Regions from separate parts of the Williamsia sp. Y853 genome, predicted to be linked through region 1. Evidence: riboswitches for the same ligand, from Rfam matches in the RefSeq annotation. Region 1 holds a riboswitch; each other region holds the start of a gene.
What was found. A riboswitch is a leader RNA that binds a small molecule or an ion and turns the genes downstream of it on or off. The one in region 1 is predicted to bind S-adenosylmethionine.
Positions count from the first base shown of each region.

Region 2: it holds a riboswitch for S-adenosylmethionine, as region 1 does, so the genes downstream of both, AC1TPF_RS06695 (aminotransferase class V-fold PLP-dependent enzyme) here and AC1TPF_RS15735 (LLM class flavin-dependent oxidoreductase) in region 1, are expected to answer to the same signal.
Region 3: it holds a riboswitch for S-adenosylmethionine, as region 1 does, so the genes downstream of both, AC1TPF_RS13005 (bifunctional o-acetylhomoserine/o-acetylserine sulfhydrylase) here and AC1TPF_RS15735 (LLM class flavin-dependent oxidoreductase) in region 1, are expected to answer to the same signal.
Region 4: it holds a riboswitch for S-adenosylmethionine, as region 1 does, so the genes downstream of both, AC1TPF_RS21340 (ABC transporter substrate-binding protein) here and AC1TPF_RS15735 (LLM class flavin-dependent oxidoreductase) in region 1, are expected to answer to the same signal.

Region 1 covers NZ_JBXCJC010000002.1:806,393-813,455, reverse strand. Annotated here, with positions in the region: gene AC1TPF_RS15745 (VOC family protein) at 1-225, opposite strand, end outside; gene AC1TPF_RS15740 (MarR family winged helix-turn-helix transcriptional regulator) at 361-825, shown strand; SAM riboswitch class I at 1,332-1,426, shown strand; gene AC1TPF_RS15735 (LLM class flavin-dependent oxidoreductase) at 1,459-2,526, shown strand; gene AC1TPF_RS15730 (LLM class flavin-dependent oxidoreductase) at 2,611-3,720, shown strand; gene AC1TPF_RS15725 (hypothetical protein) at 3,717-3,866, shown strand; gene AC1TPF_RS15720 (ABC transporter substrate-binding protein) at 3,863-5,488, shown strand; gene AC1TPF_RS15715 (ABC transporter permease) at 5,491-6,492, shown strand; gene AC1TPF_RS15710 (ABC transporter permease) at 6,485-7,063, shown strand, end outside.
Region 2 covers NZ_JBXCJC010000001.1:1,411,555-1,418,617, forward strand. Annotated here, with positions in the region: gene AC1TPF_RS06670 (FAD-dependent oxidoreductase) at 1-871, opposite strand, end outside; gene AC1TPF_RS06675 (Rv0361 family membrane protein) at 1,065-1,589, shown strand; gene AC1TPF_RS06680 (rhodanese-like domain-containing protein) at 1,586-1,999, shown strand; gene AC1TPF_RS06685 (O-succinylhomoserine sulfhydrylase) at 2,037-3,245, shown strand; gene AC1TPF_RS06690 (DedA family protein) at 3,292-3,933, shown strand; SAM riboswitch class IV at 4,001-4,116, shown strand; gene AC1TPF_RS06695 (aminotransferase class V-fold PLP-dependent enzyme) at 4,148-4,960, shown strand; gene AC1TPF_RS06700 (hypothetical protein) at 4,957-5,460, shown strand; gene alc (allantoicase) at 5,509-6,534, opposite strand; gene AC1TPF_RS06710 (MarR family winged helix-turn-helix transcriptional regulator) at 6,672-7,063, shown strand, end outside.
Region 3 covers NZ_JBXCJC010000002.1:214,278-221,340, reverse strand. Annotated here, with positions in the region: gene metX (homoserine O-acetyltransferase MetX) at 1-872, opposite strand, end outside; gene AC1TPF_RS13005 (bifunctional o-acetylhomoserine/o-acetylserine sulfhydrylase) at 847-2,163, opposite strand; SAM riboswitch class IV at 2,220-2,329, opposite strand; gene AC1TPF_RS13000 (cutinase family protein) at 2,528-4,120, shown strand; gene AC1TPF_RS12995 (NADP-dependent isocitrate dehydrogenase) at 4,320-5,543, shown strand; gene AC1TPF_RS12990 (MFS transporter) at 5,743-6,960, shown strand; gene AC1TPF_RS12985 (exodeoxyribonuclease III) at 6,972-7,063, shown strand, end outside.
Region 4 covers NZ_JBXCJC010000004.1:169,643-176,705, reverse strand. Annotated here, with positions in the region: gene AC1TPF_RS21350 (PP2C family protein-serine/threonine phosphatase) at 1-1,148, shown strand, start outside; gene AC1TPF_RS21345 (aminotransferase class V-fold PLP-dependent enzyme) at 1,145-2,344, opposite strand; SAM riboswitch class IV at 2,432-2,544, opposite strand; SAM riboswitch class IV at 2,735-2,852, shown strand; gene AC1TPF_RS21340 (ABC transporter substrate-binding protein) at 2,966-4,657, shown strand; gene AC1TPF_RS21335 (ABC transporter permease) at 4,654-5,664, shown strand; gene AC1TPF_RS21330 (ABC transporter permease) at 5,661-6,614, shown strand; gene AC1TPF_RS21325 (dipeptide ABC transporter ATP-binding protein) at 6,611-7,063, shown strand, end outside.

The DNA.
Region 1 (7,063 bases):
GGGATAGTCGCGGTTCTCGATGAGTTCGGTCAGCGGGAATTCGAGTAGGTCCTGGTAGAAGCGAACGGTGCGTTCGACGTCGCTGCTGACCAGTGCGGTGTGGTGCAGACCGCGAGCAGAGGAGGCCGGCCGGGATTCGGCGGGTATCAGGTGTTCGGCGCGGATCGCCTCACGCTTGCCCGCATATTCCTGCAGGCGCTTCTCGTCGATGTCGGCGGTGCTCATGGCCGGTCCTTCCGTGCGGGGGTCTTCATCCAGTGTGCGCTTCGTGTGGGCAGAGGTAAATGGTTGCGTGCTCAACTACTTCGGTAGCGTACCGCAACTGGTTGCCTTGTCAACTACTTTGGCTATGCTCTAGTCGTGGAATCAACACAGTGGCTCAGCGAGGACGAGCAGCGGACGTGGCGCGCGTACCTGGATGCGACCCGGTTGCTGCTGCGGACGCTCGATCAGCAGCTCGCCAGGGATGCGGGTTTGTCGTTCACCGACTTCGAATTGCTGGTCATCTTGTCCGAGGCGCCGCAGCACCGACTGCGCATGCGGGATCTGGCTGATGCGATCACGACCACGAGAAGTGGCGCCACCAGGGCAATCGGCCGTCTGGTCGACGCCGGATGGGTGCTTCGCGTCGAATGCGAAGACGACAAACGCGGCATGATGGCGGAATTGACCGACGCCGGGATGCAGAAGCTGGCGTCGGCGAGCCCCGGACATGTCGCCGAGGTCAGGCGAAACATGTTCGACCTGCTCAGTCCGCGCGACGTTGCCGTGTTGGGGCGAGCATTCGCCGACACACGCGAACACCTGCTGCAGGCGCCCGAGTAGACGGCCGGTTCGATCGACAAGTCATCCCGGCTGCGGTGTGGCGGTGAAAAGTCATTGCGGGTACAAGCATCTTGCCGAACCTCTTGTACTCCCGGGCGCCGACCGGTCCTCGCTGATGGCAGATCGGGAGATCGCGTTTGTTCTGTTTGGCGTCGCAGCCCCCAGGATCATCGAAGACGAGGGCAACAAGCCATAGCGGGTCCGGCGACCTGGGCGCACGATTCCGATGGCCATCAAAAGATGGCGTGGGGTTTGAACCTGACTGAATCTAACCGTTCCACGGCGGGTGGTCATGACGCGTCGTGCCGGACGGCCTGCGATCACCGCGCACCGACCGGATCGCCCTGGAGGCTGTTGTGCTGCGGCAATGCTTCAGAAAGTCCATCGGTCCGTTCGCCGGAAAGGGCTGAACATCCCTGATGGCGGGACCAACGTGACTCACACTGTCTGTCGGGCAAGTTGATTCATCGTTTGACGCGTTATGGGCACCGGCTTACTGTGCACAAGGATCATCAAGAGCGATTGAGAGACCCGGCTCGCTGACGTCGCAGCAACCCCCCGCCTCGGCGGGTGCGGGTGCTACTGCCGGGACCGATGAAGGTTGTGTGCCATGCCGTCAGTTCAGGAGTCCGGGTGAAGTTTCTGTTGATCAGTCTGATCACCCACACGCCTCACCCGTTGTCCGGCGAGACCGTGACCCCGGCGGAGCGGTTTCGAGAAGTGATCGACAACGCGGTTCTCGCAGAGGAATTGGGCTTCGACGGTTTCGGGGTGGGCGAGCGGCACGAGAGGCCGTTCATCTCCTCGTCGCCACCGGTTGTGCTCAGTAACATCGCCGCACGGACTTCGACCATCGCGCTGTTCACCGCGGTGACAACGCTCAGTCTGCTCGATCCGGTTCGCGCCTTCGAGGACTACTCGACCCTCGACAACCTCTCCGGTGGCCGACTGCAACTGATGATCGGCAAGGGCAACGGCGCCGCGCAGGCCAAGCTGTTCCACGTCACCGAGGCCGACCAGTGGGAGCGCAACCGGGAAGGCTACGAACTCTTCCGACGGTTGTGGGAGGACGACACGGTCACCTGGACGGGCAAGTACCGGCCGTCGTTGACCGACGCCGAGGCCCTGCCCCGCCCGCTGCAGAAGAAGATTCGCGTCTGGCACGGCAGCGCCACCAGCCGTGAATCAGTCGATCTGGCAGCATTTTACGGAGATCCGCTGTTCTCGGCCAACGTCACCAATCCGATCGAACCCTATGCCGAATTGATCGACCACTACCGAGCGCGGTGGGCGGCATACGGGCACGATCCGGCGGATGCTCTCGTGGGTGCGGGATCGGCCGGGTACTACGCCACCAAGAACTCGCAGGATGCGATCGACACATACCGCCCGATCTTCGACGCCACCTTGGCGAGAATCGGGTCATTCGGTCTGCCGCTGGTGTTTCCGACCCTCGAGGACGCCATCGAACGAAGCTCACTTCTGCTCGGGAGCCCGCAGCAGGTGATCGACAAAGTGTTGCGATATCACGAGAAGTTCGGTCATGAGGTCATGCATCTGCACGCTGACGCCAGCGGCCTCACAGACTCCCAGCATCGCGACTCGCTCGAACTCTTCCAGTCCGAGATCGCACCGGTGCTCAGACGTGAGATCCCGAGCCGCCCGATCTCCACTCCCGTCGCGTTGGAGGCTCTGACATGACCGCTTCGACCCGGCTCCCGCCGTCGATGCGTATCGGTCGGCGCATCTTCGCGCACTTCATCTGACACATCGAAAAGGACAAACATGCCAGTAGAGTTCCTGGGGATCGCTGCCACGAATGACGGCACCGAGATCCACCCTCGTACCACCGCCGGCTCCTTCGACAGGGAGTACACGCTCAAACTCGCTCGTGCACACGAGGATTTCGGATGGGACCGGATCCTGTTCGCCTATGGTGCCGGTGCTCCTGAACCTGCGGCGGCCGCCTCATACATCGCGAGCAATCTCGAACGCATCGAGATCCTGCTGGCACACCGTCCCAATGTCTCGTACCCGACATTCGCCGCCAAAACCTTCGCAACACTCGACCAGATCTCCGCGGGACGGGTGACGGTGCACTTCATCACCGGCGGCAACGACAGCGAACAGCAGCGGGAGGGTGACTTCCTGTCGAAAGACCAGCGGTACGAACGCACCCGGGAGTACATCCAGATCGTCAAGAAGGTGTGGACCAGCCGGGAACCGTTCGACCACAACGGCACCTACTACCGGTTCAACGACTTCGTCTCCGATGTCTTCCCGGTTGCGCAGCCTCGGCCCGACATCTCCTTCGGCGGGTCGTCGTCGGCGGCCTATGCGGTCGGCGGCGCGGAGGCAGATATCTACGCGCTGTGGGGTGAACCCCTCGAAAACACGGCCGAGCAGATCGCGTCGATCACCGCGTCTGCGAAGGCCGCAGGTCGTGAAGGGCGCCCGCGATTACAGGTCGCGTTCCGGCCGATCATCGCCCCGACCGACGAATTGGCCTGGCAGAAAGCCGAATCGATACTCGGTCAGCTCAATGCCCGAGCAGCCAGCGCCGCCCAGCTCCCACGCGGATTCTCCCTGACATCGCCTCAGAATGCCGGTTCCCAACGTCTACTGGAGATCGCTGATTCAGTCGACCGCTTCGGCGCCGCGGGATGGACGGCAACGTCCAAGGCAACCGGGGGCGGCGGAAATTCCAACGCGCTGGTCGGTTCTCCGGAGACGGTGGCAGCCGCGCTGCTCGAGTACTACGACCTGGGGATCGACATCCTCTCGGCCCGCGGCTACGACCTGCTCGACGACGCGATCGACTTCGGCCGGTATGTGATTCCCATCGTTCGTGAGGAAGTCGCCAAGCGCGACAGGAAGATCGCGGGTGTGGCGTGAGCGGGCTGGTTCAAAACCACACTGATTTTATTGAAGATATTGGGGCGCAACGGTTTAACCTCATCAGTGAGCTGATAACGGGCGAAGCAGCCGCCGCTTCTCCGCAGGAGCGTGCTATCGCCAGGATCGATGGAGGAAATCGATGAATGCACGTGTGTCCCGCCCGCTGTTCGCCGTAGTCGGCGCCGCGCTGATGACAGCAACCCTGCTCAGCGCCTGCGGGTCCGACGCCTCCGGCGGCGAGGGCGACGCCGGCCCCGCTGCGCCGGGTGGAACCCTGCGCTACGGGCTTTCCGGGGCACCGACCTGTTCGGATCCGGCACAGGGCGCCACCAACCAGACGATCTATGTCACCCGCCAGGTGGTGGACTCCCTGACCGACCAGGATCCGCAGACCGGTGACATCACGCCGTGGCTGGCGGAGAGCTGGGAGATCAGCCCCGACGCAAAGTCGTTCACCTTCAAGCTCCGCGACGGCGTGACCTTCAGTGACGGCACGCCGCTCACCGCGGAGTCCGTGAAGAAGAACTTCGACTCCATTCTTGCGCTCGGTGCCGCGAAAACCCCGCTGGCCTCGAGTTATCTGACCGGCTATGCGGGAACCACGGTGGTCGACCCGCTGACCGCGACGGTGGATTTCAGCACACCGAACGCGCAGTTCCTGCAGGCCACGTCGACCTCGCAGCTCGGCCTGCAAGCCGATGCCACCGTCGCTCAGACCGCCGAAGCGCGGTGCCTCGGGACCAATATCGGCAGCGGCCCGTTCACCTACTCGGACTGGCAGCAGGACCGGTCGGTGTCGCTGGCCAAGCGCACCGGTTACAACTGGAGCTCCCCGGTTTTCGCCCATGCCGGTGAGGCATATCTCGATGGCATCGACTTCACGGTGATCCCCGAGTCGGGTGTGCGCACGGGATCGCTGTCCTCGGATCAGCTCGACGCGGTCAGTGACGCGCTGCCCCAGGACGCGCCACAGATCGAAGCGGTCGGTGGTCAGGTTCTCACTACCCCGAACCCGGGCATCACGTTCGGATTCCAGCCCAATGTGACCCGTGGGGTCCTCACCGATCCGGCTGTGCGGCAGGCGATCATCCCGGCCATCAACCGTCAGGAACTTGTCGACACCGTTCTGGGTGACGATTTCAATGTCGCGACCAGCGCACTGGCCGCGAACACTCCCGGGTACACGGACCTGTCGTCGGAGGTGACCTTCGACCAGGACAAGGCGCGCTCGATTCTCGACCGGGCAGGATGGGTCGACGGAGGCGATGGAATCCGGGAGAAGGATGGCCAGAAGCTCTCTTTCACGCTCTCGTTCAGCGCTGTGTTCACCGGTAACCAGGCGATTCTCGAGTTGGTTCAACAACAGCTGAAGGCCGTCGGGGTCGACCTGCAGCTCGGTCTCCTCTCGAATGCCGAGTTCACCGCGCTGCAGGCCAGCGGAGACTACGACGCGTTGTACTACAACAGCACTCGCGCCGATGGAGACATCCTGCGTACGACCTTCGGACTCGAAAGCCGCAACCTGAACCATCGTGGCCCGATCCCGGTGCTGGATGAGGCACTCTCCGGACAGCTCGCGACGACGGAGAAAGCGCCGCGCGACGTCCTGCTGGCCACTGCACAGGAGCAGGTCATCTCGGACGGTCTCTGGATTCCCACCACCGAACTGTCACAGGTCATCGGTACCGGGTCGAAGACGGAAGACGTCAAGTTCGACGCGTCTGCCAGACTCGTGTTCTTCGATACCTGGATCTCCGGGAACTGATCGTGATCCGGTATGTCGGACTGCGGGCCCTGCAGGCGGTCGGTGTCCTCTGGGCATCGTTCACCGTGGCCTTCCTGATACTCTTCGCCCTACCATCTGATCCGGTCAGTATTGCGGTACAAGGCAATTCGGCGACACCGGTGGATAAACAGGCGGTTGCGGATCTGCAGGCCCGATACGGACTCGACCAGTCGTTGTTGTCGCAGTACTGGACCTCGCTCACCCACGCGATCCGTGGTGACTTCGGTACGTCGATCTCGACCGGGCAGCCGGTGACCACCGCGATCGGCGACGCGCTGCCGAATACCCTGGCATTGGCGCTGGCCGCGTTGACCCTGGCGCTGTTGTTCGGTGGGTTGATCGCCTTTGCGACGACGTATACGCGGACCCAGTGGTTGCGTACTGCGCTGCAGGCGTTGCCGCCGTTGGGTGTTGCGGTCCCGACGTTCTGGGTCGGTCTGATGCTGTTGCAGGCCTTCTCCTTCAACCTGCACGTCTTCCCGGCATTCGGGGACAGTGGATTCTCGACCCTCGTGCTGCCCGCGATCACGTTGGCTCTGCCGACGGGGGCGGTGATCGCTCAGGTCCTCGCCTCGAGTATGGGCACCACTTGGCGGCAGCCGTTCGTCGAGACGGCACAGGCCAAGGGGGCGAGCCGGTTTCGGGTCGTGACGCATCACGTCGTGCGGCTGGCCAGCATCCCGGCTCTGACCATCGCGGGAGTTCTGTTCGGCAATCTGGTCGCCAGCGCGGTGGTCGTGGAGACCGTCTTCTCCCGGGCCGGTGTCGGTCGCCTGATGCAGACGTCGGTGATGGCCCAGGACATCCCGGTCGTGCTCGGCATCGTGGTCCTGTCGACGGTGGCGTTTGTCTTGATCAACCTGATCGTCGACCTGCTGTATCCACTCATCGATCCGAGGATCGTCGAGACATTCCGGAAGAAGACGCCGTCCACCGATGCCGCGGCGTTCGACACAACCGAGAAAGAGGCCGCGCATGTCTGACCTCATACTCGCCGACAGCAAGATCCTCGACCGCGAGGCCGAGGTGGCACACCTGCCGGATCGACGGCCAGCACCCCGACGGCTCGGAGCACGGAACATCCTGCGGCATTCGGTCCTGGGGTTGGCGATCATCGTCTTGCTGTTGGTCATCGGGTTTGCGCTCTTCCCCTCGGTCTTCGCCAGTGGCGATCCGCTGATCGGTGTTCCGGCAGACAAGTTCGAGGCACCGAGTGCCCAGCACTGGTTCGGCACCGACAACATCGGTCGTGACGTCTACACCAGGGTTGTCCACGGATCTGGACTGTCTTTGACCGCAACGCTGTTGGCGGTGGGGATCGCGCTGATCGTGGGCACGCTGATCGGTTTGCTCTCAGGTTCGATCGGCGGCGTCGTCGACGCGGTCCTCATGCGGGTGGTCGATGTGCTGCTGTCGATTCCGGCGCTGCTGCTCTCCTTGGCGCTGGTCACCGCGCTCGGCTTCGGGACGGTCAACGTAGCGATCGCGGTCGGGGTGGCGATGGTCGCCAGTTTTGCGCGCGTGACCCGTTCGGAGGTGTTGCGGGTTCGCCGC
Region 2 (7,063 bases), on a different contig from region 1:
GTCCGACGACTTTGCCGTCCTCGCCGAGGATTTCGGTTGGCGACTCGAAAAAGTGCAGGAACAGTTTGTGCGGGCGGCCTTTGGGGTCGCGGATCGCGTACTGCTCGATGATGGTCGCGACCTGATCGGTGATCTTGCTCGAACGGCGGGCGACGGTGGAGCCTTCGTCGTACTCGATGTCTTCGGGGTTGACGATCACATCGATCGTCGGGGAATGGTCGAGTTCTTTGAGCTCGAGCGGCGTGAACTTGGCCTGCGCGGGGCCGCGACGTCCGAAGACGTGGACCTCGACGGCTTTGTTGGCCTTGAGGCCTTCATAGACGTTGGCCGGGATCTCGGTCGGCAGCAGTTCGTCGCCGGTCTTGGCCAGCACGCGCGCCACGTCCAGTGCGACATTGCCCACACCGATGACCGCGACCTTCTCGGCTTCGAGGGGCCAGGTGCGGGGGAAGTCGGGATGTCCGTCGTACCAGGCGACGAACTGGGCGGCGCCATAGGAACCGTCGAGGTCGATGCCGGGGATCTGCATGGCGCGGTCGTCGGTGGCGCCTGTGGAGAAGATCACCGCGTCGTACATCTGCTGCAGGTCTTCCAGGGCGATGTCGCTGCCGAAGTTGACGTTGCCGATCAACCGGATCTGCGGCTTGTCCAAGACCTTGTGCAGGGCGGTGATGATGCCCTTGATCCGGGGATGATCGGGGGCCACGCCGTAGCGGATCAGCCCGAACGGGGCCGGCATCCGCTCAAACAAATCAATTGAGACGCCACGGTCTTTTGCTTTGTCCGACTTCATCAATGCGTCGGCGGCATAGATACCGGCGGGGCCGGCACCGACGATGGCCACGCGAAGCGGGCGGTTCTGATCGCTCATGAGTCGCAGTTGCTTTCTCGTGCGGAGAGTTCAGGCGGACGTCACCGACGCGAACCTGGGGAGGCTACTTCCTCCCCACGGTAGGCGCTGGACCTGACCGGAACCAAAAACGTCGGTTTCTGGGTCAGTCAAGTAAGGGTTGGCTGACCAAAATCTTGTTAACCGTCTCACGGTGGTGGCAGGTCGGGCAAATATGAGCGATAAGCTCGCGGCCATGGCAGGAAGCGACTCCGCAGCCGACCGTAAACGGTCGGGTGGGGGCAAAGAGACAGAACCAGAAGTTTTTGACGACGAGCGACGGACCATCTGGCCGTTCCTTGTGGCGGCCACGATCATGGTCGTGGTCCTGGGTGCGATCGTCCTCATGCAGGTACTTCGCCCGGCGGAGGACCGGCTGACGGACCAGGCGAAAGTGACCCACGCCGTCAACGACTACTACACGGCCCAGAACGCGATCAACTACACGAGCTACCGTGCCGTCTTCTGTACCGCCGAGCTCGAGTCTGCGGACTTCCCGAGCCAGGACGAGTTCACCGCCGAGTACCGGGACGCGCGTGATGCCGACGGCAAGATCGAGGTCGGCAACATCTCGGAGACCGTCGTCAACGGCGATCGGGCCACGGCCAATGTGCACTGGTTCCGGGAACAGAAGAGCGAAACCACGATCACCCCTATTGTTCTGGTCAAAGAGGGTGGCAACTGGAAGGTGTGCGCATGAGCTACGCAGGCGATCTGACCCCGCAAGAGGCATGGAAGATCCTCGACGAGGATCCGACGTCGGTACTCGTGGACTGTCGGACCCAGGCCGAGTGGAGCTACGTGGGCGTACCGGATCTGTCTGGTGTCTCCAAGAAGCCGATACTCATCGAGTGGGTCAGCTTTCCTGACGGTGCCCGCAACGCCGATTTCGTTGGGCAGTTGCGCGAAGCCGGTGTCGAGAACGACCAGCAGGTGGTGTTCCTCTGTCGTTCCGGACAGCGTTCGATCGGTGCGGCGCAGGCCGCGACGGCCGACGGGGTGGCCAAGGCATACAACATCCTCGACGGTTTCGAAGGTGCCACCGATCCGGACGGACATCGCGGTGCGGTCGGCTGGAAGGCAACCGGCCTGCCGTGGCGGCAATCGTGACCCAGACGGCCAGATTCAAGACAGCATATTGCGCACGATGGAGGACGAGTTGAACGCCAAACTGCCCGAGGGACTTTCGCCCGAGACCCTGGCTGTGCGCGGAGGGCTCATGCGGTCCGGTTTCGAGGAGACCTCCGAGGCCATGTACCTGACCTCCGGGTACGTCTATTCGTCTGCAGCTGCGGCCGAGCGGGCCTTCACCGGCGAAGAACAGCGATTCGTCTACTCCCGCTACGGCAACCCGACTGTGGCCATGTTCCAGGAGCGGCTCCGTCAGCTCGAGGGTGCCGAGGCGTGTTTCGCCACCGCCAGTGGCATGGCGGCGGTCTTCGTGGCGCTCGGTGCGCTGCTCAAGACGGGTGACCGGCTGGTGGCTGCGCGCAGCCTGTTCGGTTCGTGCTTTGTCGTGTGCAACGAGATCCTTCCCCGCTGGGGCATCGAAACCGTCTTTGTCGACGGAGAAGACATCGAACAGTGGGAACAGGCACTGTCGAAGCCGACTGACGCGGTGTTCTTCGAGACCCCGTCGAACCCGATGCAGACCTTGGTCGATGTGGAGCGCGTCTGCGAACTCGCCCACGCCGCCGGTGCAAAGGTTGTGCTGGACAACGTCTTTGCGACCCCGCTCCTGCAGAGCGGCCTCGAGCTCGGTGCCGACGTGATCGTGTATTCGGGTACCAAACACATCGACGGCCAGGGCCGGGTGATGGGCGGGGCAGTGCTCGGAACCAAGGAGTACATCGACGGTCCGGTGCAGACCCTGATGCGGCACACCGGTCCGGCGCTGAGCCCCTTCAACGCCTGGACGTTGCTCAAGGGACTCGAAACCATGCGGTTGCGGGTGGATCATTCGACCGCCGCGGCATTGCGCATCGCCGAATTCCTGGAAGCCGATCCGCGGGTTGCGCGGGTGAGATATCCGTTCCTGCAGTCACATCCGCAGCATGATCTGGCGAAGAAGCAGATGTCCGGTGGTGGCACCGTGGTGACGTTCGAACTCGCCGACACGGACTCGGCATCCGGAAAGGCGCGCGCGTTCGAGCTGCTCGACGGTCTGCAGATCATTGACATCTCGAACAACCTCGGGGACTCGAAGTCGTTGATCACGCACCCGGCCACCACCACCCACCGGGCGATGGGACCCGAGGGCCGGGCCGCGATCGGGCTGTCCGATTCGCTGGTCAGGCTGTCGGTCGGGCTCGAAGGTGTGGATGATTTGTTGAAGGACCTGGACCAGGCCCTGTAGCGGGAGTCGGACGACGCCACCTGAGGTCGTCACCGGAGATCGGAGGGTGGGCATTTTTCACTCGCTGGCCGATTGGGTCATCTCGATCGTGCAGTCGACGCCGCCGTGGGCGGTGTACCTCGTGGTCTTCATCGTCATCTACTGCGAGGCGGCCGCGCTCCTCGGCCTGATCATGCCCGGTGAGACAGTCCTGCTTGCCGGTGGCGTGGCAGCCGCCGTCGGCCAGACCAACATCGTGTGGCTGATAGTCGGTGCCTGCATTGCGGCGGTACTCGGTGACTGGACGGGCTATTCCATGGGCCGCAGATCCGGCGGCCGCATCACCGAAACCCGCTTCGGTGGGTGGGTTGGGCGAGAACGCTGGCAAAAGGCCGAGGAACTCATCCGCCACGGCGGGGTCGCCACCGTGATCGGGGCGCGCTGGATCGGATACGTCCGCACAGTCACCCCGTTTGTGGCCGGGATGAGCAAGATGCCGACGCGTCAATATTTGCTTGCGAATGTCGCGGGCGGCGTCGTCTGGGTGAGCGCGGTGTGCATCATCGGCTATGCGGTCGGCGAGACGGTCGGGGCAACGCTGATGTTTTATCTGGCGGTTAGTGCGGGCGTACTCATGTCCGTCTATTTCTTCTTTCGCTGGTGGCGACACCGGAGTAGGTCACAAAAGTCCTCTGCCAGCGCGGAATAACATTCACGCCGCGTTTTAAAGGTTTGTCATTTGACAGGGAAATCAATGGCGCTGCAATGTGGTTATCGGTGATGAGTGCCAGCGACAAGCCCCGGCTTGCTGGCCGGCAACCCTCCATTCGCGGCGGGGTGCTCCGGGTGACAACCTGGCCGCTGTCTGTTCGGACGGCGGCAAGCGCGGACTCCGGCGGAGTCCTGATCCGAAGGGGATGCGGGTGACAAGCTCCTCCACCAGTGATCTCAGGGAAGACATCGCCCGGTTCGTGAAGGCGCGTCCGACCGATCGAGTTCTGTTCGCGTCCGAACTTGCCGAGGCCGTTGCGCTGGTCGCCGGTGTTGCACCAGGTGACGTCCTGACACTCGATCTGACGGCCGACCTCGCGGCCACCACGTCTGAAGGCGCTGACCGTGTGATGCCGGCGCAGATTGATCTGAGGACCACCCTCGCCGCGGTGGACAGTGAACTCGAACGTCGACCGGCCGCACTCCTGATCGTCCCCGCGGTGGCCGAGGCCACCGGCGAAGTTCTGCCGTTGCCCGCCCTGGCAGCGATCGCACACCGACGCGGCGCGCGACTGCTGGTCGACGGCAGCGAGATCGTCCCCCGGCGGGCCGTGAATCTGACCAGCCATGGAATCGACTACCTCGTGTTGTCCGGCCGGTCCATGGCCGGCCCGGCTGTGGTTGTTGGGCGCGGCGACTGGCTCGCAGACGCCCGGGCCGACGTCGACGACATCAGCACCGGTCATTCCCCGGCCCGGGCGTTGGCCGACCTCGGCTACGAGTGGGTCGGCCTCCACGAGCAGGCGTTGTCGGAGTGGCTCGACGCCCAGGCGGCCCGGCTTCCCGGTAACCGCCGGCTCCAGTTGTGGCCCGATGCCCGGGACAGGGTGGGAATCGCCTCGCTCACCGTTGCGGGCCGTTCCGAACCCGTAATCATCCGCTGGGGTGCCGGCACCAGCATCGATGAGCTTGCCCGGCAACTGAACTCACTCACCGAGAATGTTTTCGAGCAGGAGAAGTCATGACCGAGATCAGTAGTGCCACCACCCCGCGGACGCGCCCCGAACTGCTGGTTGCCATCGACGGTGACGACCATCCGATCGCCTGGAGCGGGCGCCGTCCGGCCGATGCGCGGAGTTCGGCGGTCCGTCGGATCCGCCAGCCGGACTTGCGCGGCGGCATCAAGGAGCGGGCTGCGTTGCGCGCCGGATGGCAGGACCTCGGTGAGGATCCCGCTGACCTGCTGGTGGCGTTGGAGATAGACGTGGTGATCGCCGAAGACGCGGCCACCGCTCGGGCCGAGCTCCTCCGGCTGGGGGAGTCGCGATTCGGCGACACCGTGCGCTATGTCGGCACCGCCAACGGACTCCTGACGCTGATTGTCGACATCTACGCCGCCGAGGTCGCCGATGCGGTCATCCTGCGGCCCCTCGACCAGGGACAAACAGGCGATCGGCCCGGCTCGGCGCAGCTCATCGCCGATCAGGTGCTGCCCGGTCTGCTCGAGCGGGCTGCCGCAGCCTGATCCCCCCACCACGCCTGCCTTCAGGCGTGGGGGAGGGGGCATGGTCGATCAGCTCTCGCCGTTTTCCCAGCGATCGATGATCCGTGCGCGAGCATCCTCGGTCAGCGAGCCGAACAACCGCAGTCTTGCCATGCCGCCGTCGGGGAAGATGTCGAGGCGGGCCTCGGTCAACGGTCGATCGACCTCGATCAGGAACCGGTGCCGGGTGTCGGGTTGCAGGGGAGACCGGCCCAAAACCTCGAACCACTCACCGTTTTCACCGTCACGGCCACGTATCGTCGCCGATCCCGGCGCATTTCCCAGGAAGTAGCTGGTATCGAGTTCGGCGAGTCCGATCGTCGACTCACCGGCCAATTTGACCTGTACCCAGTCGTTTCCGTCATCGCGTCGGCGTGAGGTCTCCCAGCCTTCGCCCATCGTGCGGGCCCGTCCGGGCATCAGGAGATTGTTCGGAGAGCCATAGAACATGTTGGAGCAGGCGGTGATCATGCCGCCGTTCTCGAGCGCGGCCAGGTCAAAGTGTCCGTAGGACAAGAACTTCGGGTCGGGGACGCCGCGGCCGTGCACACGGAATCGCGCCACGCCACCGTCGGGATGGATCGTGAGCCGCACGTGGGTGAAGCGTTCCTTGGAATCCACCCGGAACGGATTCTGGGTATCACCGTTGACCTCCACACGGTCGACGATCGTCTGCCACTTCGTGTCTTCCAGCAGCTCCTGTGTGGTCGGAATGCCTTCGACCGCAGCAGCTTCCACCGAGATGTACGGCGGATAGTTGCCGACGAACCACGAGGTGTCCACCACGACGCCGTAGATGATGCCGGGGACGCCAAGGCGCACGATCGCCTGGTCCACACCTGCTTCACGTCGCCGCCGGGTCTCCCAGCCGTCATAGACCTGACCCTTGTGTCCGAACGTCGCCGGTTGATACTCGGCGGCGGGCGTCTTGATGAGGTTCTCGGCCTCGGCGAAGAGGTCGTCATTGGTCCAGAGGACCGCGCCGCCGAGAGCGCGTAGAGCCAAGTCTGGCATCGAGGTGAAATGGGGCCGCGAGTTCGGCGGGGATGGGGTCACGACTCCCCAGGCTAGTGGCACGGCGGATCGGGTGCGACTCGTCGACGGTGGGTTCTTGCGTTAGCTCCGCGGCGAGGGCCATACTCTCACGCAACAACTAGTTGCATGTCGAAACTCGTTGAACCTTGAGAAGGATCATGTCGGAGGAGACACCGTCGCGAGACGATCAGATTGCGGATCTCATGGAGGTCCTGGCGAGGCACCTGCGGATTCGTGACCGCTTGGCGGCGACGCGGTGGCGAACCGCGGACGACGCTGTCGAATCTGCGGCCTACCACTGTCTGTTTCGGCTGAATCGGGCGCCGGCGCGATCGGGTGAGCTGGCCGAGGCATTGTTCAGTGACCCGTCGACGATCAGCCGCCACGTCGCTCAGCTGGTCAAATTCGGTTACGTGCGGCGCGAGGCCGATCCGCGTGACGGCCGGGCCACCATCCTGGTGGTCACCGAATCCGGTGCGCAACGGGTCGCCGATTTCCGAACCCGGCGGGCCGAGGAACTCGAGACGATGCTGGCCGATTGGGATGACGA
Region 3 (7,063 bases), 590 kb from region 1:
CGGCGGACAAGCTTGTCGGCCTGGTGCTCGAGGTAGCTCTGCACCGCGTAGCGGCCGCCGTGTAGCGGATCTTCTTGTCCCTGAGGGAGGTTGGCGAACCTCTGGTCGAGTTCGGGTTCGCTGCGGTAGTACATGTGCGCGATGCGGCGGGCAATGCCGAGACCTGACGTGGGGGTACGACCGGTGCCGTGATAGTCGCCGTTCTGCCAGTTGGCATCGGCCTTGATTGCCGCAATTTGTGTTGTCTGCGTACCGATTTGGTCGGCTGATGCGCGAGCGCCCACGGCCAGGATCAAGCCGCTCCGCACTCGCTCCGGGTAACCGATGACCCATTCCAGCGCGCGGGCGCCACCCATCGAGCCGCCGATGACGGCTGCGACGGTATCGATCTGCAGCGCGTCGAGCAATGCGACCTCGGCGCGGACCTGATCGAGCACGGTGATGTTGGGGAACCGTGAACCCCACACCTGCCCGTCGGAATCCAGTGATGCAGGGCCGGTGGAACCGCCGCATCCACCGAGGACATTCGCCGAGACGACACACCACTCGTCGGTGTCGACTGCGGCGCCCGGACCGATCAGCCCGTCCCACCAACCGGGGGCGGGCTGATCGGGACCGGCGGGTCCGGTTGCGTGGGAGTCGCCGGTCAGGGCATGCAGAGCCAGAACTACGTTGTCGCGGGTGGGCGAGAGTGTGCCCCAGCGCTGAAACGCCAGGGTCACATTCTCGATCTGTCCACCGTTGTCCAGCGAAATCGGGCCGACCGGCACACTGGTCAGCTGCCCATCGGGCAGGGATTCCCAGTCCGGATGGATTCGTGGTGGCGTGTGCGGGTCGATACTCACCTCACTTGGCCGCAGCGAAGCCTGCATCGAGGTCGGCGAGGATGTCGACGACGTTCTCGATGCCGACAGCCAACCGGACCAGGCCGGGGGTCACGCCTGCGGCCAGCTGCTCTTCAGCGATCAGCTGGGAGTGGGTGGTCGAGGCGGGATGGATGACCAGCGAGCGCACATCACCGATGTTGGCGACATGGCTGTGCAGGACCAGTGCGTCGACGAACTTCTTGCCCGCGTCCACGCCGCCGACGATCTCGAAGCCGATGATCGCGCCCTGGCCGCGCGGAGCCAATTCCTGGCCTCGCTTGTACCAGCGCGAGGATTCGAGTCCGGCGTAGGCCACCGACTCCACCTGCGGGTGCTCTTCCAGGTACTTGGCCACCGCCTGGGCGTTCGACACGTGGCGTTCGATCCGCAGGCTGAGTGTTTCCAGGCCCTGGGCGATGAGGAACGCGTTGAACGGCGAGATGGCGGCACCGGTGTCGCGCAACCACTGCACGCGGGCCTTGAGGGCGTAGGCCGGAGCACCGAGGTCGGCAAAGATCGCACCGTGGTAGCTCGGGTCCGGGGTGGTGAATCCGGGGAACAGGTCTACACCGTCACGCTGGCCCCGCCAATCGAAGGTGCCGCCGTCGACGATCACGCCGCCGATCGCGGTGCCATGTCCACCAAGGTATTTCGTGGCCGAATGCACCACGATGTCGGCGCCGTGCTCCAGCGGGTTGATCAGGTACGGGGTGGCGACGGTGTTGTCGACGATCAATGGCAGGCCGGCCTCGTGGGCGACGGCGGAGATGCCGGGGAGATCGAGGATCTCGTTGTTCGGGTTCGAGATCGTCTCACCGAACAGCGCCCGGGTGTTGGGCTGGATGGCCGCGCGCCAGCTGTCGAGGTCTTCGGGATCTTCGACGAAGCTGACCTGGATTCCGAGCTTGGGCAGCGTGTAGTGGAAGAGGTTGTACGTACCGCCGTACAGTCGCGGGCTCGACACCACGTGACCGCCGTTTTCGACGATGTTCAGGATCGAGTAGGTCTCGGCGGCCTGACCCGACGCGACGAGCAGAGCCGCCACGCCACCTTCGAGGGCTGCGATTCGCTGCTCGACGGCGTCCTGGGTGGGGTTCATGATGCGCGTGTAGATGTTGCCGGGCTCGGCCAGACCGAAGAGGTTGGCGGCGTGCTCGGTGTCGCGGAACGTGTACGACGTTGTCTGGTAAATCGGCAGGGCACGGGCAGAGGTTGCCGAATCAGGGCTCTGGCCAACATGGACCTGTTTGGTTTCAAAGCTCCAGTTGTCAGCCGGATTGACGTCGGTGTCAGACATGTAGGACTTCTCTTTCATGGTCGGTAGACATCCAATTAGAGGGTCCGACCTTTCGGACCCCGCGCTTGCCGCGGCGAACCGCAACCTGGTCGTCACCCGGAGCACCCCACCGCGGTTGGAGGGTTGCCGGTCAGCTAGCCGGGGCTTGTCGCTGACACTCAGGACCTGGCCAAAAGGATATAACACGCGGTTCCTGTTCAAAAAAGCGTTCAGCGCACGGAGATTCTGCGATTCGCCACCAGCCGGATGCCCCTGTACTACGTTCATGCGATTGGCCATTGTCAATGTCCACCGTAACTTTGGTGAACTGCCTCGAAATGCTTGAGGCCGTCGGTGATTCGAAACAACTGGGGCTGCTGTGGGTGTGAGGACGAAGCCTGATCGCGCTGTTCCGAAACCGGCCGGCCGACGGGTGGCGGCGCTGGCATCCGGAGCGGCTGCGGTCGCGCTGCCCGTGTTGACCTTCCTCGGGAGTGCTCCAGGGCTCGCGGCCCAGGCGCAGGCGTACGACTGTGGTGACGGCGTCGTGTTCGTGGTGGCCGGAACCGACGATCCGAACTTCCTGCACACCATAGGGGTGGAGACCCGCTACAGCGCCCGGGGCTACGTGATCAAACGCGTCGACTATCCGGGGACCTTCTGGCCACTCGGTGCACAGAGTTACGACGAGAACATCGACATCGGACAAGCCGCGCTCACCCAGGATGTGGCGACCTATCAGGCCAACTGCCCGGGCAACCCGGCCGTCATCGCCGGCTATTCGCAGGGGGCCCGGATCGCAGGCGATGTACTGGCCGACATCGCGGCAGGCAAGGCCGACGGCGTGACCTCGGTCGGAGTGTCGGGCGAGCTCTATTCCGACCCTCGGCGACGCGGCACAAACGACGGTGCCGGAGCCGAGGTCAACCTCATCAATGCGTATCCGGGTGCGATGCTCGATGGTTCGCGCGACGGCGACTTCGGCGACATGCCGGTGTATTCGGTCTGCATCGATGGTGACCCGGTCTGTGACATACCCGACCCGCGGCGAGATCCGATCGGGGCATTGGACGCGTTGCTGGGCTTCTGGGTCAAGCACCACAACTATGGCGACATCATGACGGCAGGCCCGGGGGTGGCTGTGGGCACCGACGGGATCACCGTCATCGAGGGTCCCGACGGTGCCACGGTGATCTTCATCGCCGCCGATCCCTCACTCACCACTGTGCTGGCGCAGGTCGGACTGCCCAATCTGCTGCGCCCGGTGATTCTGGATTTCCCCTATGCCGAACCGGAGGTCATCCGGCCGATCTCCCGCGCGATCATGGGCTTGCTGCCTGCGCTCCCGCAGCTCGGGCATGGTGCGTATCTGACCGACCTGTACACGGTCCGGGACGCGCTGTCCGGTGACCCGGCCGCGTGGGCCGCGATTCTCGGGAGCGCGGTCAGCATCGTCAAATATCCGGTGAACTTCGTTCGGGACTGGGTTGCGGTGATCGATGCCGTACTCGACCACCGTGACCCGGATCTCGGGTTCATCGCGGCACCGACGGTGCGCGCCATGGCGGATGCGGCATTCGGTGCGGTCTCCGCGGGCAGGGCGGACGTGGGGGACCCGGCCACAGACACCGCCCTTGCCGGTGCTTCTCGGAGGGCACTCGCTGCGTCGTCCGTTGATCGCCCGCAGGCCTCTGCCGACGTCATCCCGGGGCCTGGTCGGCATCGGGCGCCCGAGGTGTCCCCGCCGGCTGTGTCGGATCCCGCTGTGCCGGAAGCCGATGTGCCCGCCTCCGTACCGGTGTGGAACGGTCCGGCAACCTCCCACGCGGACCAGGGTGCTGATGACGACGGCCCCGACGTCGTTGATTCCACGGCAGGTCAGAAGCCGGTCGCTCCTGATCTGCCTGCTGTCGAAGCGCCTGCTGCGACCGAGACAATGGCCGTTGACATGTCGGCGGACCTCACCACCGCCTCGTGATCCGGCCCCTGCGCTGACGCCCCTGACCCGTCAGGTGATGGGTATGCTGGCAAGCAGTACGCCCGTTATATTTACTTTGTCCGGTGAGCGAGGTAACAGCCCGCCGGACTAGGTTGAACATGTTTGGGTGCAGGCGCGCCAGCTCACGAGTCGGCGTCCGAAAGCGGGGCACACATCGTCGAGGAGGACGCGTAGCCATATGGGCAAGATCAAGGTCGAAGGAACGGTCGTAGAGCTGGACGGCGACGAGATGACTCGGATCATCTGGCAGTTCATCAAAGAGAAGCTGATCCACCCGTACCTCGATCTGAACCTGGAGTATTACGACCTCGGCATCGAGGAACGTGACCGTACCGACGACCAGGTCACCATCGACTCGGCATACGCCATCCTCAAACACGGTGTCGGCGTGAAGTGCGCCACCATCACCCCCGACGAAGCTCGTGTCGAAGAGTTCGGCCTGAAGAAGATGTGGCGCTCGCCCAACGGCACCATCCGAAACATTCTGGGCGGCACGATCTTCCGCGCTCCGATCATCATCTCCAACGTCCCGCGACTGGTGCCGGGATGGACCAAGCCGGTCATCGTCGGACGTCACGCGTTCGGCGACCAGTACCGCGCGACCGATTTCAAAGTTGCCACCGCGGGCAAGGTCACCATCACGTTCACCCCGGACGACGGCTCCGCGCCGATCGAGCACGAGATCGTCCAGATGCCCGAAGAGGGCGGCGTGGTGATGGGTATGTACAACTTCAACAAGTCCATCGAAGACTTCGCGCGGGCATCGCTGAACTACGGTCTGCAGCGCAACTACCCGGTGTACCTGTCGACCAAGAACACCATTCTCAAAGCCTACGACGGAGCGTTCAAAGACATTTTCCAGCATGTCTTCGATACCGAGTTCAAGGCTGAATTCGACGCTGCCGGAATCCATTACGAGCACCGGCTGATCGACGACATGGTTGCCTCCAGCCTCAAGTGGGAGGGTGGATATGTCTGGGCCTGCAAGAACTACGACGGCGATGTGCAGTCGGACACCGTGGCCCAGGGCTACGGTTCGCTGGGTCTGATGACCTCGGTTCTGATGACCCCGGACGGCAGCGTCTGCGAGGCGGAGGCCGCGCACGGCACCGTCACCCGGCATTTCCGTCAGCACCAGCAGGGCAAGCCGACCTCGACCAACCCGATCGCGTCGATCTTCGCGTGGACCCGCGGTCTCGATCATCGTGGCAAGCTCGACAACACCCCCGAGGTGCGTGAGTTCGCCCAGAAGCTCGAGGACGTTGTCATCGAGACGGTCGAGAGTGGCAAGATGACCAAGGATCTTGCGCTCCTGGTCGGCGGCGACCAGGCGTACCAGACCACCGAGGAATTCCTTGGGGCACTTGATGAGAACCTGGAGGCGGCCATCAAGACCGGCTGAGCGGCCGGCCCCGCGCCGATCGCATCACAGTCCGCCCCGGATGTCTCGGGGCGGATTGTCGTTCTGTGGGTCAGTTCACGTCCCATCCCGGAATGACATCTGGCCTGTGCCGGTTGACACCGTAGTTACCCCCGCAACGAGCTCCCGGCAGTGTCGCCGTCGCCCCGATCGCCCCTGATCGTCTTCGAGAGGTTCGAACATGTCTGCAGTCAGCACCGTCGCCCCCGAATCCTCGGGGGAGGTGCGCGGCAGTAGACGGACGGTCATTCTGGCGTTGTCGCTCGGCGCGTTCGGTATCGGGACCACCGAGTTCGTCGCGATGGGACTGCTGCCGAATATCGCCGATTCGCTGGGAACCAGCGAACCGACGGCCGGGCACGTGATCTCTGCCTACGCACTCGGAGTGGTGGTCGGCGCTCCGACGATCGCGGCACTGACCGCACGAATGCCACGACGCGCCCTGCTGATCGTGTTGATGGTCGCCTTCACCATCGGCAATCTCGCCACCGTGTTCGCCCAGAACTACGGCATGTTGATGGCTGCCCGCTTTGTCGCCGGGCTGCCACACGGCGCCTACTTCGGTGTGGCCGCTCTCGTGGCCGCCCATCTGGCGGGTCCGGAGTCCCGGGCAAAGGCCGTGGGCCAGGTGATGATCGGTCTGAGCGTTGCCAACGTCGTCGGAGTGCCTGCGGCGACGTGGCTCGGTGGGGCACTCGGCTGGCGGGCAGCGTTTGTGGTGGTGGCCGTGATCGGTTTGCTGACGATCGCGGCACTGTTCAGATTCCTGCCTGCCCTGTCCGACATGAAGATGACCAATCCGGTGACCGAACTCGGTGCGTTGAAACGGCCGCAGGTATGGTTTGCGCTCCTCATCGGAATCGTCGGCTTCGGTGGGATGTTCGCGTTCTACACGTACATCAGCACCACACTGACCAGCGTCGCCGGTGTATCGGAATCGTTTGTGCCGTTTGCCCTGATGCTGTTCGGCCTTGGCATGGTGGCGGGCAACATCATCGGCGGTGCCCTCGCCGATCGTGGTGTGGTGCGGGCGATACTCATCAGCTTGGTTTCCATCGTGGTGACGCTCACCGCTTTTGCGCTGCTGGCGAGCAATCCGTGGGCCGCACTGATCCTGACTTTCTTCATCGGACTGACCGGGGTTGCGCTCACTCCGGCCCTGCAGATCCGGCTGATGGATGTCGCCGAGGACGCCCAGACCCTTGCCGCGGCGCTGAACCACTCGGCACTGAACATCGCCAACGCCGGTGGTGCGTGGATGGGCGGTCTGGTGATCGCGGCCGGATACGGATACCGGGCGCCGTCGCTGCTCGGCGCCGGACTGGCCGTTGCCGGACTCGCGGTCCTCGGACTCGCGCTGCTCTACGCCCGCCGATCTGCTGTCAGAGGACGCACGTAGGCTCGCCCGACGTGACCACAATCGTGACGACGATCAACGTAAACGGCATTCGCGCCGCGGTGAAGCACCGCAGCGAGCGCAATCTGGGGCTGATCCCGTGGCT
Region 4 (7,063 bases), on a different contig from region 1:
TGGAAGACCTGTACGAGAACGCGCCATGCGGGTATCTGTCGACGTGGCCGGACGGGCTCATCGCAAAGGTCAACACCACTCTGACGGTGTGGCTCGGACAAGACCGAACGTCATTGCTGGGCAGACCTTTCAGCGATCTGCTCACCGCAGGCGGGCGGATCCACTACGAAACCCACTTCGCACCGCTGCTGCAGCTGGAAGGCGTACTGAGCGGAATCACCGTCGACCTCGTCGCGGCCGACGGCCGACGACTGCCCGTCTTCGTCACCGCGAACGTGAAGATCGGTGCCGATGGAACCGCCGTGCTCGTCCGCATCACCGCACAGGACGCACGTGACCGACGCGCATACGAGAAACAGCTGCTCGAGGCGCGGCGCCATGCAGAAGAAGAACGTGCGCGCATACAACTGCTCGCCTCGACTCTTCAGCGCTCGCTGCTTCCACCGTCGTTACGACCTCCCGATGGCATGGAGGCAGCGGCCCACTACCACGCCGCGTCGATCGACGATGTCGGCGGCGACTTCTACGACGTGTTCGCCCTGTCGGCGCACAAGTGGGGGTTCTTCCTCGGCGACGTGTGCGGCAAAGGGGCCACCGCGGCAGCGGTGACCTCGCTGACCCGCTACACGCTGCGCGCTGCGGCGGTGTACGACGACGATCCGATTGCGGTGTTACGCAACCTCCACACCGTGTTGCATGCGAATCACCAGGGTGACGAACCACGGTTCTGCACAGTGATCTTCGGTGTGCTCACCCGCCGCGACAACGGATTCGACGTCCACCTCGCCAGTGGTGGGCACCCACCCGCCCTACTGCTCACCGCCGCCGGTCAAGCGCAGTACGTGAGCACCGAAGGTGGGCAACTGGTCGGCATCCTGCGCGACCCTGAGTTCGTCTCGAAGCGGATCCACCTCGATGCCGGCGACACCCTCCTGCTCTACACCGACGGGCTCACCGAGGCGCGGACCGGACCTGGTCCCGAGCGGTACGACGACAACGGTGCGCTGCTCGAGTTCGCCGCGGCACACACGCCGACGTCCGCAGGCCAGATCATCGAGGACGTGCGGGCATTGCTCGACAGTTTCGGTGCCGGGCTCGAAGACGACACCGCGCTCATCGCACTGAGTGTCCCCCACCCCGGGGTCTAGAGGGTTCGGAGGGCGGCGAGCAGAAGGTCGACGTCCTCGGAGGTCGAACCGAGGCCGAGGCTGGCGCGTACAGCCCCTGAGCCGTGGCCCAGACGGTCCAGAAGCGGGTGGGCGCAGAATCGTCCATCGCGCACCCCGATGCCGTGTTCGGCCGAGAGATGGGCTGCCACCTCAGATGCCCGATGCCCGTCGACGACAAAGCTGACAACGCCAACGGCATCGGTGCTGTCGGTGAAGATCTTCAGGGCATGCACGCCCGGGATCTCCGCCAGACCATTGCGCAACCGGTCGGTGAGTGACGTTTCATGGGAAACAACAGCCTCCCCGAGGGATTCGATCTCGACGCAGGCCGCCGCGAGCGCAGCCGCACCCAGGACGTTGGGCGAACCGCCTTCATGACGGGCAGGCGCGGGCGCCCACTTCACGTCCTGCTCGGTGACATTGAGTACGGCACCGCCGCCTGCGAGGTACGGGTCGGCCGCATCCAGCCAATCCCGCAGTCCGACAAGCACTCCGGCCCCGAAAGGCGCGTAGGTCTTGTGTCCTGAAAAGGCCAGGTAGTCGATGCCGCCTGCAGTGATGTCCACCCTGCGGTGCGGAACCAACTGCGCTCCGTCGACAGCGATCCGAGCGCCGTTGCGGTGCGCAAGATCTGCCAGTTCACCGATCGGCAAGATCTCGCCGGTGACGTTGGAAGCACCGGTGACCGCCAGCAACGCCGCACCGGTCTCTATCAGTGCGGTCTCCACGCGAACGATCGTCGCGGCCAGCGTATTCGCGGCACGGACCACGTGAACGTCACTCCACGGCAACAGATTTGAATGATGTTCCAGATCGAGGACGACGACCTTTCCCGGCACACAGCGGGCCAGGAGGTTCAGCGAATCGGTGGTGTTCCGCGTAAAGATCAGGCAGTGCTGCTCGCCGGCACCGACAAAGTCCGCGACCTGCTCACGGGCGGTCTCGTACGCCTGCGTCGTGACCTGCGATGCGTAGCCCGCGCCCCGATGCACGCTCGAGTAGGTCGGAAGCAATTGTGTGATTCTCTCGACCACGCTGCACAACGCCGGTGCACTCGCCGCGTAGTCGAAGTTGACGTATCGCGTGGTCGAGCCATCCCGCAATGGCGCCTGGGTGTCCGAACCTTCTATCGCTGCAAGAGCATTCAGGGTTCGATTCAGTGTTGCAGTGCTCATATCTCACACCAGCTTCCGGTGTCAGGGATTCCGCACGCACCAAGTTTCGAACCTGCCGATGGAGCAGTTCGGAACTCGGACGTGGGGGGTCCGCGCTTGCCTGTTCGGGTTCGAACAGGCCAGGTCTTCACCCGGAGCACCCCGCCGCGATGGAGGGTTGCTGACCAGCAAGCCGGGGCTATTCGCTGGTACTCGTGACCGACGCCGACGCTAACAGACTTTTACGGCGTCGTCCATACCCATGTGCTTTAACTTCTCGGCGATCGGAACTCCGCGCATCCATCGGATTTCCGCAGGAGCGTGAGTATGGTTCTGTCCAACAGTTGAAATCCCCTGCCCGGGCATACCCACATGATGCCCGGATTCGCTTGGTGGACAACAACTGCCCTGTGTCAACGAGTATCAGCGCCAAGTTCCAGCTTGCTGGTCGGCAACCCTCCACCGCGGCGGGGTGCCCTGGATGACAGACACGGCCCCAGCCTTCACCGGCATGGGGCAAGCGCGGGGTTCACGCAAGCGAGCCCGAAGAGATTTCCGGAAGCTTGATGACCTTGTTCAACGCACCACGCGATCGAATCCTGAGCACCTGCCACGCCCATTGCATTCACGAGGAGAAAACCGATGTCCCGAACACCTGCTGCCGGCCGATTGAGACGGGTGCATCCCGGACCGGGTCATCTGAGCAAGGCCACGATTCTTACGGCTCTCACGGTCGGACTTGTCGCCAGCGCCTGTGGCTCCGGCGACAGCAATAATTCCGCGACGGCCACCGGTGATCCCGTCGACGGCGGCACCCTTCGGTTTGCCATCAACAGCAGTCCCGGCGGCTGCATCGACCCCCATCAGAGCCCTGCCGACGTCGCCGGCTTCTTCTCCCGCCCGATCCTCGACTCTCTTGTCGCCCTCAACACCGACGGCAGCCTCGACCCCTGGCTCGCCACCGAGTGGAGCGTGTCCCCCGACCAGCTCACCTACTCCTTCACCCTCCGCGACGACGTCACCTTCTCCAACGGAGAAAAGTTCGACGGCAACGCAGTCAAGGCCAACCTCGACCACATCGTCGACCCCAACACCAAGTCCCAACTCGCGGCCAACACCATCGCCACCTACGCCGGCACCAACGTCATCGACCCGACGCACGTGGAAGTCACCTTCTCCGAGCCGAATTCGGCCTTCCTTCCCTCCGCGGCCTCGGCATACCTCGGCATCGAGGCCCCCTCCACCCTGACTCAGGGAACAGATGCCCTGTGCAGCAAGATCGTCGGCACCGGGCCGTTTGTCAGTGAAGCCGGCTACACCCCGAACAAGGGCATCGACTACACCCGCAACGAGGCCTACAACTGGGGTCCGGGCAACGCCGACCACTCCGGCAAGGCACACCTGGCAGCCATCAGCATCCAGGAGATCCCCGAAGACTCCTCTCGCTACGGCGCTTTGACCAGCAATCAGGTCGATGCGATTGCCAGCGTCCCGCCGGTCAACGTCAGCGCGCTCAAGGACACACCCGGCTATTCCGTCGAGACGGTCCAGGCTCCGGGCGGAAACTACAACTACTACCCCAACACACAGGCCGGCGTCTTCTCCGACATCAAGGTCCGCGAAGCCTTCCGGGCCGGAATCGACTGGGACACCATCGTCGACAAGCTCTACTTCGGCGTCTTCCAGCCCGCGAAGAACACCTTGAGCCCCGCCACGGTCGGCTACAACAAGGCCAGTGAGTCGGCGTACGTCTACGACGAGGACAAAGCCAATCAGCTTCTCGACGAAGCCGGCTGGACCGCACGCGACGGCGACGGCTACCGCACCAAGGACGGAAAGCGTCTGACCGTCGTGCATCCCTTCCTCAAGGAATACGCTCGCGAACAACGCGACACCCTGCTCGAGCAGGTGCAGTCGTCCGCCAAGAAGATCGGTGTCGACTACCAGATCAAGAACACCACCATCGACGACTACTACACCGCCCTTTTCACCAACGGCTACGACGTCCTCGACATCAGCTGGCAGCGGGCGTCACCGGATGCACTTCGCACGCTCGATCATTCGTCGAACATTCCGGTGGACAGTTTCGGAACAAACGTGGCCAAGTACTCCAATCCCGCTGTTGATTCCGACTTGATCGCAGCGCTTGGCGAAACCGATCTGACCAAGCAGTCGGAGATCTACGCTCGCGCCCAGCAGCAGATCGCCGACGACGCCGCAGTGTTCCCGGTCTACGTCTTCAACTACGTGCTCGGCCGCAGTAACAACCTGCAAGGCGTGAAGTTCGAACCGCAGGCCTACCCGACGTTCTACGACGCCTGGGTGAGCAAGTGACCGTGATCGACACGGTGGCAGGCCCGACCGAGGTGGCGCGCACTCGCTCCCTCGGTCGGGCGGTCGCCAGCCGATTGCTGGTGTCGCTGCTGGTGCTGTGGGGCGCGATCACTGCCACCTTCCTCGTCCTGCATTCCGGCAAAGGTGAGCCGATCAACGCGATCATCGGCACCGCGCAGGTGTCCCCGGAGGTCCGGGCGCAGATCATCAACGACTACAAACTCGACGATCCGTTGATCGTCCAATACTTCGATTACCTGTGGCGACTGCTTCACGGCGACCTCGGACGGTCCTACGCGCTGCGAATGCCAGTCACCGAGGCCATCGGTCAACAGATTTGGCCCACACTGCAATTGGTGATCGTCTCGGCGATCCTCGCGCTGGTCGTCGCACTGGTGGTGGGGCTGGCCACGGCCAACCGGCCAGGATGGCTACGCGGCCCGGCCACCTCGCTGGAGGTCCTGACCGTGGCAGTCCCGACATTCTGGCTCGGCATCTTGCTGCTGACCATCTTCTCGTTCCAGCTCGGCTGGTTCCCCTCGGTCGGCTCGGATGGCGTGGCTTCGCTGGTATTACCATCCATCGCGCTGGCGGCCGCACCCGCGGCGCTGCTGTCACAAGTGCTTCGGCACGGTGTCGAACGCACGCTCGACGAAACATTTGTTGTCACCGCGCGGACCCGCGGGATCAGCCAGACCGCGGTCCTGCTCCGCCACGTGCTGCGCCACGCCGCGATGCCGGTGATCACGTTGTGGGGCTGGATCGTCGGCGCACTCATCAGCGGCGCGGTGATCGTCGAGCAGGTCTTCTCCCGAGAAGGTCTGGGCCGCTTGACCATCGCCGCGGTCACCAGCAAAGACCTACCACTGGTCCTCGGGGTCGTCATCATCGCCGCCACGTTCTACACCATCGTCAACACCCTCATCGACGCCGCATACGGCTGGCTTGATCCGCGGGTTCGGGCCGACGGGCCCACAACCTCTGCAACCGAGAAGGTAAACGCATGACCACCGACACCCGGCCCGACCCGGCGCCGCGGAGACGTAGCGCAGCGGAGCTCGACCCTTTACTGCGGAGACGTAGCGCAGCGGAGCTCGACCATCGAGCGGTCCGTTTCGCTGTCGGACAGACTGTTGTTCAACGTATTCGGCGACTGCGATTGTCGGTGATCCTCAGCGCGATCTTCCTGGTGTTCATCACCTTGGCGGCGTTGTTCCCCAGCCTGTTCACCGGCAGAGACCCCAACGCCGGCGAACCACTCGACATGCTGCTGGCCCCGAGCGTCGATCACCTGTTCGGCACAGACCAGAATGGTCGCGACATCTACGCCCGAATCATTTACGGTGCGTGGCCATCCCTGCTGATCGGTGTGAGCGCCACCGTGTTCGCCCTGGTGGCCGGCACACTGATCGGCGTCTTCGCCGCCCGCGGCGGACGTGCAGGCGACTGGGTCGTCTCGCGCCTGCTCGACGTCTTCCTGTCCATCCCCGGACTACTGCTGGTCTTCCTCATCGTCGCCGCCCGCGGTCCCGGCACGTTCACCACCATCATCGGCATCGCCGTGGTCACCCTGCCCAGCTACGCCCGCCTGGTCCGCGGCGAAGTCATCCGTCTGCGCGGGGCGGTGTTTGTCGAAGCCGCCAAGGCGCTGGGCTGGACGCAGACCAATATCGTTGTCCGCCACATCGTCCCGAACGCGATCGGACCCGTCTTGGTCCTGGCCACAATCGGTATCGGAGCAGCCATCGGAGTCGGTTCCTCACTCAGCTTTTTGGGTCTGGGCCCGCAACCCCCCACCGCCGAATGGGGCAGCATGCTCTCGGCCAGCCGCTCATACTTCTCCGTCGCCTGGTGGCCGGCGGTATTCCCCGGCCTTGCCATCACCTTGACCGTTCTCTCGGTGACTGTTGTCGGCCAATACCTGCAACGACGAACCGAAGGTCGGGTGGCGCCATGACAACCCTCACCAAAGACGCAGCACCGCAGGCACCGCTCGTCGATGTACAGAACCTGCGGGTGGGATTCCCCTCCGGCGCCCGCACGATTTGCGCCGTCGACGGTATTTCATTCGCCATCAACCGCGGCCAAAGCGTGGCCATCGTCGGTGAATCCGGTTCGGGCAAAAGTGTCACCGCCCGAAGTCTGGTCGGATTGGCCGGCCCCACAGCACAAGTCACAGCAGATCGACTACAGGTCAACGGATCGGACACCCGACGGTTCTCCGAACGGCAATGGCGCCGCCTGCGTGGCCGCGACATCGGATTTGTCCTGCAGGATGCCTTGACGTCCCTCGATCCCCTACGCACGATCGGCGCCGAAATCGGTGAAGTCCTGCGAACACACAAGGTCGTGAGCAACAACGCCATCGACGATCGCGTCCTCGAACTACTCACCGAGGTCGGTATC